2 regions of the Desulfurispora sp. genome follow, and region 2 is predicted to be linked to the other one. Evidence: predicted binding sites of a transcription regulator. Region 2 holds the regulator's gene; the other holds the start of a gene.
The links. The regulator HrcA, encoded in region 2, represses chaperone genes, less so after heat shock. The targets are predictions, from matches to a motif close to TGTTAGCACTCNNNNNNNNNGAGTGCTAACA.

Region 1 (3,487 bases), on a different contig from region 2:
GCGGCCGTGGCTTCGGGGGCGGCCGATGCCGGCATGGGCATTCTGGCGGCGGCCCGGGCCCTGGATCTGGAGTTCATCCCGGTGGGCGAGGAGCGCTACGACCTGTGCGTGGCCGGCGAATACTGGCACACACCGTATATCCAGCGCCTGCTGGCTGTGATGGCCGACCCGGCCTTCCGGGAGGCGGTGCGCGCCCTGGGCGGCTACGACCTGCGCGACTGCGGCCGGGTGATGTGGAGCTGCGGGGTGGAAGTTTAGGTGGAGCTCTGGGGGCTCTTTCTGGAGCGGTGTCGGCTCAAACAACCGATTGGGGCGCGGCGGGTGTGCTTTTAGAGTAAGACCCGTTCCTGCCCACTGTACACATTAAACCTTTCACCCCGAGCAAAGCCAATCAGACAGACCTGGAAGTCATGGGCCAAATCCACCGCTAGAGCGGTGGGGGCGGCGCGGGAGATCACGGCCGGCAGGCCGGCCCGGACGGCCTTGATCAGGATTTCCGAAGAAACCCGGCCGCTTAAAACCAGCGCTCCGTCCTGGACCGGCAGCCGCTGCCACAGGCAGTGGCCCAGCACTTTGTCCACCGCATTGTGCCGGCCGATGTCCTCGTACATCACCACCAGCCGCCCGCCGGCGGCCAGGGCGGCGCTGTGTACGCCCCCGGTGTCCCGGAACAGCCGGGCCCTTTCCTCCAGCTGCCGGGCGACGGTCAGGATGTCGGCGGCGGCAAAGCGGGCCGGGGAGCGGATTGGCTGGAGCTGGGCGGCGTCATTGACAAAATACAGCCCTGTCCGCCCCTTGCCGCAGCAGCTGGCCAGCTGGCGGCGCAAGAAATTTTCCACCTGGGGTACTGGGCGGGCGGTTTGCACCCACAAAAGGCCCTCGTCCTCCCGCAGGGTGATTTCTGCGATGTCGTCCGCGCTGTGGATTAACCCCTCGCTGAGCAGAAAGCCGGCGGCCAGCTCGCGCCAGGCCCCCGGTGAGCAGACCAGGGTGGCCAGTTCGCTGTCGTTGAGGAATAAGGTCAGGGGCACCTCGCGGACCAGCAGGTCGCCGGTCGGGGTGATGTGGCCGTCTTGATAGCGGTGGATGGGCTGTTCTCGGGTCAGGCTGGACACGGACAATCCCCTTTCTGCCATCAGGACAGGCATTTCTGGGTGTGTCGGTTGTGGCAACCGCCCGAATAAGCGGTTCCGGACACCGTTGGCTGTTAGACTGATTTTATACCGGGCAGGTTGATTCAGCAAGAAACAAGTGCAACTTTGTTGAACATTTGCCTGAGTGGCGCTTCGTTATATATTGCTGTGAAGGCAGTCCGAAAAAAGCATGGATGTATGCCGGAGGTGTTGTGATGTATCGCGTGGGTATTTTGACCGCCAGTGACAAAGGGGCGCGGGGAGAGCGCCAGGACCAGAGCGCCGCCGTGATCAGGGAGATGGTGGCGGTCCAGGGCTGGCAGGTGGCCGACTACCGGGTGGTGCCCGATGAGCTGGAGGCAATCAAGGAGAGCCTGCTGCACATGGTGGACCACGACCGGCTGGATTTGATTCTGACCACGGGCGGTACCGGTTTCGGGCCGCGGGATGTCACTCCCGAAGCCACCCGGGAAATCATGGAGCGCGAGGTGCCGGGTATACCCGAAGTAATGCGGGCGGTGAGTCTTAAAAAGACCTCCCGGGCCATGCTCAGCCGGGCGGTGGCCGGTATTCGCCATCGCACTCTGATCATCAATTTGCCGGGCAGCCCCAGAGCAGTCCAGGAGTGCCTGGAGGCCATTATGCCCGCTCTGCCCCACGGGCTGGACATTTTGACCGGGCGGGCTGGCGAGTGTGCCCGGGGTTAGCCGGGACGGGCCGCCCGGGCGAGCCGCCAGCCCCTTTCCCGGCCTGGAGCGGTACTGGATTTGGCTCGGACAGTACGGGGCTGTTTGCCTGATAACGGAAAAATTAGCATGAACATGGTATAAAAGCTGGAAAGAACGGTCAGAATATAATCTGGAGGAAATGGAAAAAGTTTTTGTGGCAATATAGAAGGAGAAATCAAAAGATAATCTCTGCTCATTGGTTAATTTCGCCCACCAGGGGTGAATTCTGGTTGAAGGGGTGGTTGCTTTTGGTTTGCTCGTTCTATATTATATTACTTGGATGTTAGCACTCTCCTTGAATGAGTGCTAACAATAATTCCAGCCAGTAATCATAATAATTTAACCATTAATTAAAGGGAGGGTTTTTCAGTGATCAGACCGTTAGGTGAACGGGTGGTTGTCAAGCCGCTGCCCAGCGAGGAAGTAACCAGGGGAGGCATCGTCCTGCCGGACACCGCCAAGGAAAAGCCCCAGAAGGGTGAAGTGATCGCTGTTGGCCCCGGCCGCCTGCTGGACAATGGGACCCGGGTGCCTGTGGATGTGAAAGTGGGCGATCAGGTGCTGTTTTCCAAATATGCTGGCAACGAGTTCAAAATTGACGATGTGGAATACCTGATCCTGCGGGAAGCCGACATTCTGGGCGTCATTGAAAAGTAAGTAGTTTTCCGGGCAATTCACAGTATGCTGGTTGATGCACTGATACCAGCACAGGTCTAACATAATCAGTAAACAGCAAGAACCATTAAATTTTCTGTTTCCAAGGAGGTAATGTGCAGTGGCCGGTAAAGAAATTATTTTCCGGGAAGAAGCGCGCCGTGCTCTGGAGCGCGGTGTTAACGCCCTGGCGGAAGCCGTAAAGGTCACTCTGGGCCCCAAGGGCCGCAACGTGGTGCTGGAGAAGAAATTCGGCGCCCCCATGATCACCAATGACGGTGTGACTATCGCGCGGGAAATCGAGCTCAAGGACCCCTTTGAAAACATGGGGGCCCAGCTGGTCAAGGAGGTGGCCACCAAGACCAACGATGTGGCCGGTGACGGTACCACCACCGCTACCGTGCTGGCTCAGGCCATTGTGCGGGAAGGTCTAAAAGTGGTGGCTGCTGGCGCTAACCCCATGATTGTCAAGCGCGGCATTGAAAAGGCTGTGGAAAAAGCCGTGGAAGGCATCAAAGCTGCCGCCAAGCCGGTGGAAAGCCGGGCTGCCATCGCCCAGGTTGCTTCCATCTCGGCCAACGATACCTCCATAGGTGAACTGATTGCCGATGCCATGGAAAAAGTGGGCAAAGACGGCGTTATCACTGTGGAAGAGTCCAAGGGCATGGCCACCACCCTGGAAGTGGTGGAAGGCATGAACTTCGACCGCGGCTACATCTCCCCGTACATGATCACCGATACCGACAAGATGGAAGCCGTGCTCAGCGATCCGCTGGTGCTGATCACCGACAAGAAGATTTCGGCTATTGCCGACATCCTGCCCATTCTGGAAAAAGTGGTCCAGACTGGCAAGCCGCTCCTGATCATTGCTGAAGATGTGGAAGGCGAAGCTCTGGCCACCCTGGTGCTGAACAAGCTGCGCGGCACCTTCCAGTGCGTTGCTGTAAAGGCCCCTGGCTTTGGCGACCGTCG
Region 2 (3,487 bases):
GTGATTGCCCGGGAAACCATCAAGGCCCGGCGCAAGGACGTGCTGGCCAAATGCTATGGCGGCGACGTAACCCGCAAGCGCAAGCTGCTGGAAAAACAAAAGGAAGGTAAAAAACGCCTCAAGCAGGTGGGCAGTGTGGAAATCCCTCAGGAAGCCTTTATGGCGGTGCTCAGCATTGACGATGAAAAATGAGCTGGCCCTGTACATTCACGTCCCCTTCTGCCTGGCCAAATGTCATTATTGCGATTTTGTTTCCTATACTTACTCTGATGAAGCAGCCGGGCGCTGGGCCGTCGCTGTAAAGCAGGAATTGGCTCTGTGGGCCCGGCTGCCTGTTTGTAGCGGGCGTACGCTGGCTACCATATATATAGGGGGAGGCACACCTTCGCTGCTGCCGGCGGAAACGCTCGGCAGTGTGCTGACTGCTGTGCGGCGCAATTTCGCGGTTTACCCGGCAGCCGAAATCACTCTGGAGGCCAACCCCGGTACAGTGGAGCCGGACAAGCTGACCGAGTGGCGCCGGCTGGGGGTGAACCGGCTGAGCGTGGGAGTACAAAGCCTTGAGGAAAAGCATCTGCGTTTTTTGGGCCGACGGCACACAGCGCAGCAGGCCGAGGAAACTGTGCAGGCCGCCCGCGCGGCCGGATTTGCCAATATCGGCGTGGACCTGATCTACGGGATACCGGGGCTTGGTGGCCGGGAATGGGCCGATACATTGCGCCGGGTGATGGACTGGCCGGTGACGCACCTTTCAGCCTATGCCCTGACCGTGGAGCAAGATACCCCGCTGGGCCGCCTGGTGGCCGCCGGGCGGGTAATCCTTCCCGATGAGGACGAGGTGGCCGATCAGTATGAACTGCTGCTGGAAGTGGTGCCGGCAGCGGGCCTTAAGCAGTATGAGATAGCCAATTTCGCCCGTCCGGGGCACTCATGCCGGCACAATTTGAATTACTGGCTGGGGGGAGAATACCTGGGAGTGGGGCCGGCGGCCTGGTCTTATCTGGCCGGACACCGCTTTGCCAATCCGGCGGAACCGGCGGACTATATGGGCCTGGTGGCGTCAGGTACTACTTCTTTCCATCTGGCAGCACCCCTGGAGCCACGGGAGGAACTGGTCGAGGCCTTGTTGATGGGCCTGCGGCTGCGCCGGGGGATAGACCTGGCCGCCTTCCAGCAGCGTTACGGTGTGGATCTGCTGGCCGATTACCGGCCGGTGATTTCCCGCTACGTCCGGCTGGGGCTGCTGGAAATGGTGGGGGGTTTTCTGCGCCTGACCGGGCGAGGACTGCTGCTTTCCAATGCGGTGCTGCGAGAGCTGGTCTGATGGGCCGGCAATGCTTGACAATTGCGCGCGGCGGTGATATTTTTTAACCAGGAGCTTTAGCACTCGCCATATTAGAGTGCTAACAGGAGGTGTCTGATATGAAAATGGACGCCCGCAAACAGCAAATCCTGATGGCCATTATCACCGATTATATTGCTACTGCCGAGCCGGTAGGCTCGCGCACTATTGCCAAAAAATACCGGCTGGGGGTGAGCCCGGCCACCATTCGCAATGAAATGTCCGACCTGGAGGAAATGGGTTATATCGAGCAGCCGCACACTTCGGCCGGGCGGATACCTTCGCAGCGGGGCTATCGCTACTATGTGGACTTTCTCATGCAGCGACAGGAACTGACTCCGGAGGAAGAAAACATTATTCGCCGGGGTTATGAAACCAAAGTGCGGGATGTGGGACAGGTGCTGCAGATCACCGGACAGCTTTTGTCCCAGATTACCAATTACGCGGCGGTAGTGGTGATGCCCCGTTTGGATGTGGGCCGCTTCAAGCATATTCAGATGGTGCTGTTGGACCCGGGCAAGGCTCTGGTAATCGTGGTGCAAAACACCGGTACGGTGTTGCACCGGATTTTTGATGTACCCCAGAGCATCACCCGTTCCGATCTGGATTTAATCAGTCAGGTGCTCAATGCCAAGCTGGCCGGCCAGAATATGGAAAGCATTAAGATGACCCTGATCCGGGAAATCTACTTTGAACTGTCCAAGCATAAAAACATTCTGGACCTGGCCATGCACCTGGTGCAGGAGAGCCTTGTCCCGGGCCGGGAGGATAAAATTTACCTGGGCGGTGTCTTCAACATCTTAAACCAGCCCGAATTTCACCATGTGGACCGGGTGAAAACCCTGCTCAGCCTGCTGGAGCAGGAAGAGCTGCTCTGCAGCCTGCTGGAGAACCAGAAACCGGAACAGGGTGTGGCGGTGCGCATTGGCAGCGAGCTGGCCCGGGAGGAGATGTCGGGCTGCAGTATGGTGCTGGGTACCTATCAGGCCGGTGGGCAGCCACTGGGCACTCTGGGTGTGATTGGGCCCACCCGCATGGAGTACAGCCGGGTGGTCAGCGTGATGGAGTGCATGACCCGCTCGCTTTCCGAAGCGCTAGATAGAATCCTGAACAACAGAAAAAACTAATCTTTGAGGGGGCTGTGCCTTGAGTTTGAAGCAGCAGGCCAGTGCCGGGGCCGAAGTCAATGAATCCATGGCTGCCCTGGTAAACAATGCCAATGCCGTGCGGGCCATTGCGGCGGCGGTGGAAGGTACGCTGGGGCCGCGGGGTCTGGATACCATGCTGGTGGATAAGTTTGGCGAAGTGGTGATTACCAACGATGGTGTGACTATCCTGACCATGATGGAAGCCAACCACCCGGCGGCCCGCATGGTGATCAATATTGCCCGGGCCCAGCAGGAGGAAGTGGGTGACGGCACCACTACTGCCACCGTCATGGCTGGCGCCATGGTGGCCGCCGGGGTGGAGCAAGTGGCCCGCGGGGTACCCGTATCGCGGGTGATTGAGGGGCTGAAGGCCGGGGTGCAGGAGGCGCTGCAGTATATTGGCCGGAAAGCCCGTCCGCTGGTAGAAATGGAAGATCCAGCCCTTTGGCAGGTGGCACTGATTGCCGGACGGGAACACCGGGATATTGCCGAGCTGGTGGTGCAGGCGGCCCGCCTGGTGGGGCGCGAAAAACTGCTGGAGCGGGGGTATAAATTTGCCGATAACATCACTGCCCGGGCGGGAGCGGAAAACCAGGTTCTGACCGGCATTATCATTGACAAGGAGCCGGTCAATCGCCAGATGCCCCGGGAGGTTGAGGATTGCCGGATACTGGTGATTGACGATGCGCTGCAGCCCGAGGAAATAGAAGAGGAAGCTCTGGCCACCGAGGCTGGCTTCGCCCGCTACATGGAACTGCTGCAGCAACACCGCTCGGCAGTGCAGAAAATTATCGATCTGGGTGTAGGCCTGGTACTGGTGGACCGGGGAATTGACGATACGGCCGAGGAGATGCTCACCGATGCGGGCATCATGGTGGTGCAGCGGGTGGCGGCCCGGGAATTACGCCGGGCGGCCGAACACACGGGAGCGCGCATGATCAAGCGCACCGGCTTGAAGAAGGATGTGGACGTGCTGCGCAGCTGGCTGGGCCGGGCC

Region 1: groES (co-chaperone GroES) is a predicted target of HrcA. The motif match lies at 2,143-2,173, and genes of this name have one in related genera.

The regions. Positions count from the first base shown of each region.
Region 1 covers NZ_JBRAJI010000021.1:6,291-9,777, reverse strand. The annotation lists gene ACUVTU_RS07250 (molybdopterin biosynthesis protein) at 1-258, shown strand, start outside; gene fdhD (formate dehydrogenase accessory sulfurtransferase FdhD) at 330-1,115, opposite strand; gene mog (molybdopterin adenylyltransferase) at 1,349-1,840, shown strand; gene groES (co-chaperone GroES) at 2,231-2,518, shown strand; gene groL (chaperonin GroEL) at 2,637-3,487, shown strand, end outside.
Region 2 covers NZ_JBRAJI010000001.1:95,774-99,260, reverse strand. The annotation lists gene lepA (translation elongation factor 4) at 1-192, shown strand, start outside; gene hemW (radical SAM family heme chaperone HemW) at 182-1,324, shown strand; gene hrcA (heat-inducible transcriptional repressor HrcA) at 1,423-2,469, shown strand; gene ACUVTU_RS00535 (TCP-1/cpn60 chaperonin family protein) at 2,489-3,487, shown strand, end outside.